Regions from separate parts of the Pseudoalteromonas sp. SaAl2 genome, predicted to be linked through region 1. Evidence: riboswitches for the same ligand, from Rfam matches in the RefSeq annotation. Region 1 holds a riboswitch; the other holds the start of a gene.
What was found. Region 1 has a riboswitch for cobalamin ahead of ACU8V8_RS13070 (ABC transporter ATP-binding protein). Riboswitches for the same ligand answer to the same signal wherever they lie in the genome.
Positions count from the first base shown of each region.

Region 2: linked by a shared signal. The riboswitch ahead of ACU8V8_RS13530 (TonB-dependent receptor domain-containing protein) and the one ahead of ACU8V8_RS13070 (ABC transporter ATP-binding protein) in region 1 are both predicted to bind cobalamin.

Region 1 is NZ_CM129605.1:2,759,157-2,764,619, reverse strand. Features, by position in the region: gene nqrF (NADH:ubiquinone reductase (Na(+)-transporting) subunit F) at 1-782, shown strand, start outside; gene ACU8V8_RS13085 (FAD:protein FMN transferase) at 879-1,910, shown strand; gene nqrM ((Na+)-NQR maturation NqrM) at 1,995-2,207, shown strand; gene ACU8V8_RS13075 (histidine phosphatase family protein) at 2,296-2,913, shown strand; cobalamin riboswitch at 2,941-3,071, shown strand; gene ACU8V8_RS13070 (ABC transporter ATP-binding protein) at 3,160-3,981, shown strand; gene ACU8V8_RS13065 (FecCD family ABC transporter permease) at 3,965-4,972, shown strand; gene cobT (nicotinate-nucleotide--dimethylbenzimidazole phosphoribosyltransferase) at 4,975-5,463, shown strand, end outside.
Region 2 is NZ_CM129605.1:2,860,861-2,866,323, forward strand. Features, by position in the region: partial or broken gene ACU8V8_RS13520 (efflux RND transporter permease subunit) at 1-958, shown strand, start outside; gene msrA (peptide-methionine (S)-S-oxide reductase MsrA) at 1,088-1,624, shown strand; gene ACU8V8_RS13530 (TonB-dependent receptor domain-containing protein) at 1,719-3,554, opposite strand; cobalamin riboswitch at 3,589-3,741, opposite strand; gene ACU8V8_RS13535 (DUF3718 domain-containing protein) at 4,030-4,407, opposite strand; gene folA (type 3 dihydrofolate reductase) at 4,487-4,978, opposite strand; gene cgtA (Obg family GTPase CgtA) at 5,051-5,463, opposite strand, start outside.

The DNA of each region.
Region 1 (5,463 bases):
AGCTTAAGCTACAAATTCCTGATGGCGAATCAGTACCGTTCCGTGCGGGTGGTTATATTCAAATTGAAGCCCCTGCGCACCACGTTAAATACGCTGACTTTGATGTACCAGAAGAGTATCGTGGCGATTGGAACCATTTTGGTTTCTTCAAGCTGGAGTCAAAAGTAGACGAAGAAACAATTCGTGCTTACTCAATGGCTAACTACCCAGAAGAAGAAGGCATCATCATGCTTAACGTGCGTATCGCTACGCCGCCGCCAAGAGATTTAAGCTTACCTTGTGGTAAAATGTCATCGTACATTTGGTCACTTAAAGAAGGTGATAAAGTGACTATCTCTGGTCCATTTGGTGAGTTCTTTGCAAAAGACACTGATGCTGAAATGGTATTCGTAGGTGGTGGTGCTGGTATGGCGCCAATGCGTTCACATATCTTTGATCAACTAAAACGTTTGAACTCTAAGCGTAAGATGAGCTTCTGGTATGGTGCACGTTCGAAACGTGAAATGTTCTACGTAGAAGATTTTGACGGCCTAGCGGCTGAAAATGACAATTTCGTATGGCATACAGCACTTTCAGATCCACAACCTGAGGATAACTGGGAAGGCTACACAGGCTTTATCCATAACGTGTTATTTGAGAATTACCTTAAAGATCACGAAGCGCCGGAAGATTGTGAGTTCTACATGTGTGGTCCTCCAATGATGAACGCAGCTGTTATCACAATGTTGAAAGACTTAGGTGTTGAAGACGAAAATATCTTACTAGATGATTTTGGTGGCTAACACTGATACCAAAACAGTTTAGTTTTGGTTAGAATATCAGCCTCGTAGCAATGCTTGTTACGAGGCTTTTTTATTTCAAATTTAAAGTAGGCTGCCATGAATAGAGTTTTTCACCCGCAGGCATTAATTGCCTTATTTTTTCTTACTCTCACTTTACTCATATCTGGTTGTGGCCAAAGTGATGAGCCTAAAGAGCTTTACCTTGAAGGTAAAACCATGGGCACTACCTATCACATCAAAGTATTTGCCAAGCAAGAAAAACTCGATACATTGAATTTACTGCCTGAAATTACCGAGTTACTAAAAGATATTAACTTATCAATGTCGACTTATATTAAAGAGTCAGAAATCAACCAATTTAATCGTTTAGATGCCGGTGAAGTCATGCCAATTAGCAGTGACTTTAGAGCTGTGGTGAGCGAATCGATTCGTTTAGGCGAGTCAACTAAAACGCTTGATGTGACAATGGGGCCTTTGATTGATTTATGGGGCTTTGGTCCAGATAAAAAACCAACTAAGCGCCCAACAGACAAAGCATTAGCTAACATGATTGCTAAAATTGGGGTTGATAAATTAAAACTGACTGAGCAAGGCTTAGCAAAAACGGTTGACGGCTTAGAGCTTTCGTTTTCTGCCACTGCAAAAGGCTATGGTATAGATAAAGTTGCAGAGCTGCTAGAAAGTCACGGTCTAACTAATTATATGGTCGAAATTGGTGGTGAGCTGCGCATTGCAGGTAAAAAGCCTAACGATCAGGATTGGCGGATAGCGATTGAGCAACCTGATGCAGAGCCAGGCACACGCAAAGTACATCATATTTTAGCGCCAGGTAATAATGGCATGGCAACATCGGGTGATTACCGTATATTTTATGAAATGGATGGTGTGACTTACAGTCATTTGATTGATCCCGTTACCGGTATGCCAAGTCGTCATGATCTAGTATCAGTAACCGTATTACATCCGTCAGCAATGACTGCCGATGGTCTTGCTACTGCATTGACTATTATGGGCATGGATAAAGCTCAAGCCTATGCAGAAAAAAATGACTTAGCGGTCTATCTAATAGCTAAATCGAAGGATGGTTTAGTGACTTATTCGAGCCCAGCATTTAAACCCTATTTGTAGCAGAGCACAAAGCGGTTTATAATACACTCAGCTTGGCTACGTTAGCCAAGCACCTTTTAATTGCTGAACAATAGGGGCTAAGCAATGTCACTTTTTCTTCTTACTTTTGGTTTACTTATTTTAATTGTCGCAGCAATGGCCATTGGCATGATTATGCAGAAAAAATCTATGGCGAGTAGCTGTGGTGGTCTAGGCTCCGTAGGTATTGATAAAGCTTGTGATTGTGATGACCCATGTGACAAGCGTAAAAAGCGCATGGAAAAAGAGCAAGTTTGGAAAGAAAACCAAATTTTATAATCTCAATAAACTAGATTAAAAAGCGCCCTTCACCTTGGCGCTTTTTTTGTGGCTTTAAAAGATTAACTATTCACCATTTAGGTCAGCTATGCAGCCATTCTCAACTAAAGTGTATTTATTACGCCATGGCGAACTTGAACAGCAAAATGTGTTAGCCGGGCGTAGCGACTTTGAATTGAGCAAAAAAGGTGTTCAACAGTTAGACGATAAAGTTGCTGGGCTGAGCGATATCACCACAGTAATAAGTTCTCCTTTAAATCGTTGTAAGCTCTTTGCTAAAAAGCTTGCTAATACTCGCCAACTTCCGCTCAATATAGACAGTGCAATTGCAGAGTATGATTTTGGTGATTGGGATGGGCAAAGCTATGAGATGCTTTGGCAACAAGGTAGCTCACCGACAATCGGAGATTTTTGGCAAAACCCTTGGCAAATTACTCCCCCAAATGGCGAGTCAATGAACGAGTTTTATAGCCGAGTTGAAACTTGGTGGCAGCAATTATTAACGATGATCAGTACACAAAATACAGGAACGCACCTGGTCATCACGCATGCTGGTGTTATTAAGCAGTTGTTAGCTATTTTATGTCAGCTCCCTCGTGAGTCGCTCATTAGCCAAAATGTGTTTTCAATCAATTATGCTGCTCTTATTTGTGTTGATGTATATATTGATGAGCAAGGTGAAGCCTGGCCTAAAATTGTTTTCTAAGGTGTTTTTAGCCATCTAGAAAGATATTAATTGAAATATAAACTCACCCGCTCATAATAGAGGGGTATTTAGGAAGGAGGTGCAAGTCCTCAGCTGTTCCCGCAACTGTAAGCCACATTAGTGATAAGCCAGATACTAAATACGTTACAATCAACTTAAATAACTGAGCGGGTAAACTCATCTTTTTTCATAAGCATTAGCTTGTGTTTACTGCATTGGGTTTTCACGTGCTAGCAGAGATAAACATTGCAGACACCAACAGCGCTTCTCACAGTCGACGATTTATCGTGGACTGTTGCTAATACACCGATTCTAAAAAAAATAAACATCAGCATTGCGCAAGGTCAGTTTATTGGCTTACTTGGACCTAATGGTGCGGGTAAGTCGAGTTTGTTGCGTTGCCTTTATCGGTTTAATAAACCAACATGTGGTCAAGTACTGCTAGGTGCACATGATATTTGGCAATTAAGCGCTGATGATTTTGCCAAGCAGGTTGCTGTGGTCTTGCAAGAAACCCCCTCGCAATTTAATCTATCTCTGTATGATGTTGTCAGTCTTGGGCTCATCCCTCACAAGCGGCTATTTAGCGCAACTACCAATGAAGATAAGCAACTTATTCTTCAAGCTATTAAGCAAGTCGGTCTAACAGAACACTCTAGCCAAGCGTTTGACTCGCTCTCTGGTGGTGAAAAGCAGCGAGCTTTAATTGCCCGTGCCATAGTACAAAAACCACAGCTTTTGATTATGGATGAGCCTACCAGCCACCTTGACGTAAAATATCAAATCCAATTAATGGAATTAGCTAAGTCTCTCGGTGTGACAGTGCTGGCATCGTTTCATGATTTAAATTTAGCGGCCAGCCTGTGTGATGAGCTATTAGTTATCGATCACGGTGAAATCGTTGTATCTGGCACACCGGAGCAGGTTATAACAGAGAGCATGCTCAGCGATGTATTTGGCGTGTGCGCTCAAGTATCTAGCCATCCGCAAAGTCCAGAACGAATAATTCCGCATATAACGTATTTTTATGGTTATCAATCAGGAGAGCTTCATGCAGCTGAAAAATAACCTATTGCTATCGCTAACTGTGGTATTAAGTGTACTGAGTATTTTTGCAGCATTGAGCTTTGGAGCTGCCCCTAGTAAGTTTATTGATGTTTACCACAGCGTAATTGGACAGTGGTTTGGCCAAGGTAGTGATTCGTTTATTGAGCGGATAATTTGGCAGCTACGTTTGCCGCGTACGTTATTGGCATTTTTAGCAGGCTCAGGACTCGCAATTGCAGGGCTAATTTTGCAAACCGTGACCCGTAATCCACTGGCTGACCCCTATTTATTTGGTATTTCATCAGGGGCTTCATTTGGTGTGGTGTGTTTTATGACCTTTACTGGCATCAGTGCTGGGTTGTCAATGTCGCTGGCTGCATTTGTGGGCAGTATGCTGACCATGTGCCTATTGGTATTTATTGCAGGGCGTAGAGCGTCTGCTCAGGTTGAAACAATGCTACTTGCAGGGGTTGCACTGTCGTTTTTATTCAGCGCATTTACCAGCTTACTCCTTTATTTTAGCGATCCTCAAGCAATCACCGCAATATTATTTTGGACCTTAGGTAGCTTTGCAAGAGCGCAGTGGCAAGCACTTTGGTTACCCGCTTTAGCCATCTTCAGTTGTATCATTTTATTAATGAGTTTTAGGCGTCAACTCAATGCTATGTTATTGGGTGATGAAAGTGCCGCGACCTTAGGCATTCCTGTGCAACGCTTTCGCTTGCTAATGTTGATGCTAAGTTCGTTAATTACAGCGCTCTTGGTGGCGTTATGTGGCGGGATTGGCTTTGTGGGTCTGATGATACCCCATATAGTACGTTTTTTCGTATCTCAAGGAACCTTAACAGGCCTTGCTATGACTGCACTCGCTGGCGGTACATTTATGGTCTGGGTGGATGTGCTTTCGCGTATTGTGATGAGCAATCAAGAGCTACCAATCGGGGTGATCACCTCGGCCATTGGAAGTGTATTCTTTTTATCTTTGCTGTTTTTTCGTAAAAAGGTGTATTAATAATGCATTGTGTTAAACCGCTAAATAGGCAATTCGATACGCTGATAAGCGATAAAATTAATCACAAAACTAAACCGCTTGGTGCACTGGGTCTCCTTGAACCACTAGCACAGCAATTGGTGACTATTTTTAGTCAAGATATTGATAATCAAGGTGAATTTTTAGATTTTCAGCCAGCTATAAAACAGCCTACATTAATCGTGTTTGCTGGTGACCATGGTGTTGCAGCGCAAGGTGTGTCAATTGCCCCCAGCGACGTTACCGCGCAAATGGTGGCTAATTTTGCTGCTGGCGGCGCGGCAATTAACGTGTTTTGCAATCAGCTAGGCTGGCAGTTAGAAGTGGCAGACTGCGGTACTTTAACGAAAGTACCCAACACGGACATTCGTGATTGTCGTTTAGGGGGTATCACCGAACCGTTGAATCAACACATGGCTATGAGTACCGAGCAGGTACAACAAGGGTTTAGCAATGCAAAACAACTTGTATTA
Region 2 (5,463 bases), 100 kb from region 1:
ATTTAGGTGTATCTGTATCGGATGTTGGCCGCACTCTTGAAACAATGCTTGGACAACGTCGTGTTACCACCTTTATCGACCGTGGTGAAGAGTACGACGTAATATTAAAAGGAACTAAATCTGACTTTACAGATCCAACCGATATTTCAAACATTTACCTAAAGTCACGTAGTGGCGAATTAGTCCCTTTAGATAGCTTAATTAGCCTAAAAGAAGAAGCCACAGCATCACGTTTGAATCGCTATAACCGTATGCGCGCCATTACACTGAGTGCAAACCTTGCCGATGGTTATACACTAGAACAAGCGCTTAACTTTTAAATAAAGTCGCAGCCGAAGAAAATGATATTGATGGCGCAGTAGATTATAAAGGTGAATCACAGTTGTTTTACGAAGGCGCATCAGCCATGACCTATGTGTTTATTTTAGCACTGACGGTGACCTTTTTAGTGTTAGCAGCTCAATTTGAAAGCTTTGTACATCCTTTTGTTATTATGCTTACTGTACCGCTAGGACTCATGGGTGCCATGTTTGGCTTATGGGCGGCAGGCCTTACGCTTAATATTTACAGTCAAATTGGCATTGTAATGCTTATTGGTTTAAGTGCTAAAAATGGTATTTTAATTGTTGAATTTACTAATCAACTTCGTGATAAAGGTGTCGAATTTAGTGAAGCAATTATACAAGCTGCAAGCCAGCGCCTGCGGCCTATTATCATGACATCACTCACCACTGTAATGAGCGCTGTGCCATTGGTACTTGCATCAGGCCCCGGCGCTGAGAGCCGTATGGTAATTGGTGTGGTTGTATTTACTGGGGTTATCGTCGCTACAATACTGACATTATTTGTTGTGCCAGCAGCATATTATGCATTAGCTCGTAATACGCAATCACCTGAGTTTTTACAGCAAAAACTTAACCAACAAGAAGCAGACAAACCACTCAAAGAAGAGCTTTAAGCGATATTCAGCGCTGATATAATCATATATCAGCGCTTCTCTTTGTTTTCATGCAATAAAAAAACCACCTTACTCGTTCTTCTGATAGGCTAGAGCATATTCGCAATTTAACGTTTTATGGAGTAAAGAATGAGCAAAACAATTGAAACAGCGACATTTGGCGGCGGTTGTTTTTGGTGTATTGATGCTGCATTTAGGCGTGTAAAAGGTGTTACCAATGTAAGCTCCGGCTACACAGGGGGCGAAACTGATGCTCCAACCTACCAACAGATATGTACAGGCCTGACAGGTCACGCTGAAGTGGTAAATATTGAATTTGATAGCTCTGAAATAAGCTATGAGAGCTTATTAGCTATGTTTTTCACCCTGCATGACGCAACGCAATTAAACCGCCAAGGTAACGATATTGGCACGCAATACCGCAGCGTAGTGTATTTCCACAATGATGAGCAGCATACCCAAACAGCTGATTACATTGCTCAACTACAAAACCAAATACGCGAAAAAATAGTCACTGAGGTAAGCCCTGCAACCACTTTCTACCCAGCTGAGCAATATCATCAAGACTACTATGAGCAAAACCCAGAACAAGGTTATTGCAGCATTTTAATTGCCCCCAAGTTACAACGTTTTGAAAAAGACTATAAACAGTTTTTAAAAGACTAAATTATTAAATAAAAAAGCCCGTTATGGATTAATCCATAACGGGCTTTTTTATTTAGGGGCTGCAATTAACCAAAGCTCAATTCAGTAAATGTACTTAGAACTGATAACTTGCACCTGCAAAGAAGCGTCGATCAGCCGTATTATAGTAGAACACTTCGCCTGTCGTATAATCCATACTTGAATCAACAGCGTCATACTGCTTATCAAATAGATTTTCAACTCGTAGAGAAAACGACAATGATTGGTTGAATTGGTAGTTTGCAGTTAAGTTCCATAAAGTATAAGAGCTAAGCTTTGTTACCTTACCTTGACGATCACTACGGTATTGCATATTAAAACCCGCGTCGAAATCACCCCACTGTTTCGCAACAAACCAATTTACTGTACGTGGCGAAACATACGTTTGAGCAGCACCTGTTTCTTTATTCTCAGCATCTAAATAAGTAAAATTAAATTGATTATCAAAACCAAGAACTGTATTAGCAAAACTAAACTCCACCCCTTCATGACGAGCTTCATTAATATTTGCAGGTTGCCAATCTCCCGCAGCATTTGGAGCCCATGCTATAAGATTTTCAACATCATTTCTAAAGATAGATATATCAACTTTGGCTTGTGTAAAATCAAGTTTCAAACCTAACTCCTGATTAACTGAAGTTTCCGGAACTAAATCAGGGTTACCCGAGTTGGGGTAATATAAGTCATTGAAAGTTGGTGCTTTAAAACCAGTGCTTTGACTCATTCTAAAGGTAGCATTTTCATGTAAACGATAACCTGCAGCCGCAGTATAAGTTGTTTCATTTCCAAAATACTGATCATCATCATAACGTAAGGCAAAATTAGCGAGTACTCTCTCATTATCGTAGTAGGCACCCACAAAGCCTGCAAATACTTCACGATTATCTTTACTGTAATCACCAGAAGTTTCTGATATATCATCTTCGTACCAGTTAAGACCACCTGAAACATCAAACTCATCATTAATAGCATACAAGCCATTATAATCTATTTGTTCACGTTTAGTTTCAAACGCATCTATCACCGTTGCACCGGTATAGTCTACACGAGAGTTATCAGAGCCATCATTCGCTATTGCGATATCAATTGAGTGAGTTTGTTGCCCAAAGGATTTTTTCCAGCCAAGGCCTAACTGGTAATTTTCAAACTCATTATTTTCAACGGTGCTATCAACTGGCGAAAACGCACTATCATATTGAGCATAGCCCTCACTATATTGCCCCTTCGTTGTTAGCTCCCCCAACAATTCATCGGCATATTGAATGTTAAAGCCTATATTTTTATTTTCATAGCCATCGTCATCCGGTGCTACGCCTTGTAATACATCAAAGCCATCTGTTTTTTCAAAACCAGCATTGAAGGAAGCTGTAACTTTATCTACAACAGTTGTTCCTGCAACCTGATAACTTTGATACGCATCAGAACCAAATGTTGCATCTAGCGTTAAGTCCTGAGCTTGTCGGGTAATAATATTGATTACACCTGCAAGTGCATCGGAGCCATACACCGCTGCTCTAGAGCCTTTAACTATTTCTATTCTTTCAATTGAATTTAGAGGAATATTACTAATTGATTTGTAGCCTAGAGTGGCAGATCCAGTACGAATACCATCAACTAATATAAGTGTATGACGCGAGCTTGAACCGCGAAGAGAGACACCTGAACTTTGGCCAAACCCGCCATTAGAGTTAATTTGAAAGCCCACTTGTGTTTCAAGTAGGCTAGGTAAGTCTCGTACATTACTTATTTCAATATCACTGCGTTCGATAACAGCTACGCTGGCAAGTACATCGTCAATTGATTGCTCAAATTTATTTGCGGTAACTGTAATGCGTTCAATTGGTTGCTCTGCAGACACAGAAAAAGATAACGCAGCAGCGATTGCTACGCCTAGAGTAGATTTTTTTAGCATGATATCCCCTGACTCGTGCCCACCGCACAAGCAATAGTAAATTTGTATCAAGGCCGGTCTCCGGACTCTGTGCTTATAAACACATTACCGTTGCGGGGGCAGTGTTGGGGTTGTAGTCTTCATGTCTACGCACCAACTTCCCGATTATCTCACTAAAAATTTCAATACCTTGAAACCTATACCTTAGTATTTAGTAAGCACCTTGAAAATAGGTCGCTATTGTGATTATTTTAAGGGCGAATGTCAATGGACGGCTATACATCTAAAGTTAAATTAGCGAGTTTGCCTATTTTTGATCAAAGGCACGAGTTGGCGAGTTGGCGAGTTGGCGAGTTGGCGAGTTGGCGAGTTGGCGAAAAATATTAGCGTGACTTTACTTCAAAGAAACTAAATTGAAGATAGTTATTATCTTTTAATACTAAAAACAAAAACCGCAACAAGTGCGGTTTTTTATGATTTATTTTAGCTTTTTAACTTATAAACCAGCGCGATCTTTAATTACTGGAATAAGTGCAGAACCGCCATGGCCATTTGATTCAGCCCAAGCTATATCAGCACCATCTGATAATGAGCTTTTAGATAGATTTTTAACTACATACTCACCCGCATCAACTGCATTACTAGCAATTGCATGGCGTAATAAGTTATTACCATTGCATAAAACCGCATCGTAAATATTACGAATCTTTACTCGTGAGCTTTTCAACTTACTGCGAAGACGGTTTTTATCGTCTGCCGCGATATACTCACAAATTGACACAGCTAATTGATCATCAGCTTTAACCGGAGCGCTAAAAGCCACCGAACCAGAAATAACAGCAGTAACAACTAGTAATGTTGATAATTTAACCATTGGACACCCTTGCGTAATACTTTTTACCTATGCTTATTGGTTATTATTATACCAATCTATAAGTTTAAGCGCAATAATGTTACTCAACTTTATCCAAGGTTACGAATTTATACTGATGTAAATTTTTATCATCGGGGTTATTAATTTGTTCTTCAACCACCTGCCAATTAGCAACTTTTTCATAGTCAGGAAACTGAGTATCTCCTGTAACATCAAGATTTATAAAAGTTAAATACAGTGTGCTTGCTTGTAATAAAAACTGCTGATAGATATTTCCACCACCAATAATCATCACTTCTTCGCAGTCTTTAACCAGCAACAGCGCCTCTTCAGGTGATGTTACTACCTCAACCCCTTGCGCACTGTATTGAGCATTACGACTAATAATAATATTTTTTCTACCTGGCAATGGACGACCGATCGACTCAAATGTTTTACGACCCATGATCACTGGCTTACTCATAGTTACACGTTTAAAATGCTGTAAATCAGCAGGTAAATGCCAAGGCATTTTATTATCTTGGCCAATAATACGATTGTTCGCCATGGCTGCAATCATTGAAATCTTCACAGTAATCACCTAATACTTTATAACTAAACAAGAAAAAAGGAGCATCAGCTCCTTTTTAAAATCTATACGCTACTAACGCTCGTAGACAACTTCAACATCATAGTCATCTTCGTCCCAGTCTTCCCAATCATCATCATCGCTATTTTTAGTTGCATCTTTATGGTAGGTATCCCACTTAAATTCAACTTCTTCATCTTCGATTGGTACAAACTTCTCTTTAGGCATACTATCAAGTAACGCCATGATATCGTGACAAAGTGCTTGTGTATTTTGCTTATTAACAGCTGAGATACGGTAAATATTTGTTTCTTCACCTAGCTCTTCTGCAATTTGTTCACACAATGCTTGTGCTTCATCTTCTGGAAGTAAGTCAATCTTATTAAACACCAACCATCGCGGCTTCTCTGCAAGTTTAGGACTATATTGATGTAACTCATTAATAATGGCAAACGCATTATCAACAGGACTAGAACCATCAACAGGCA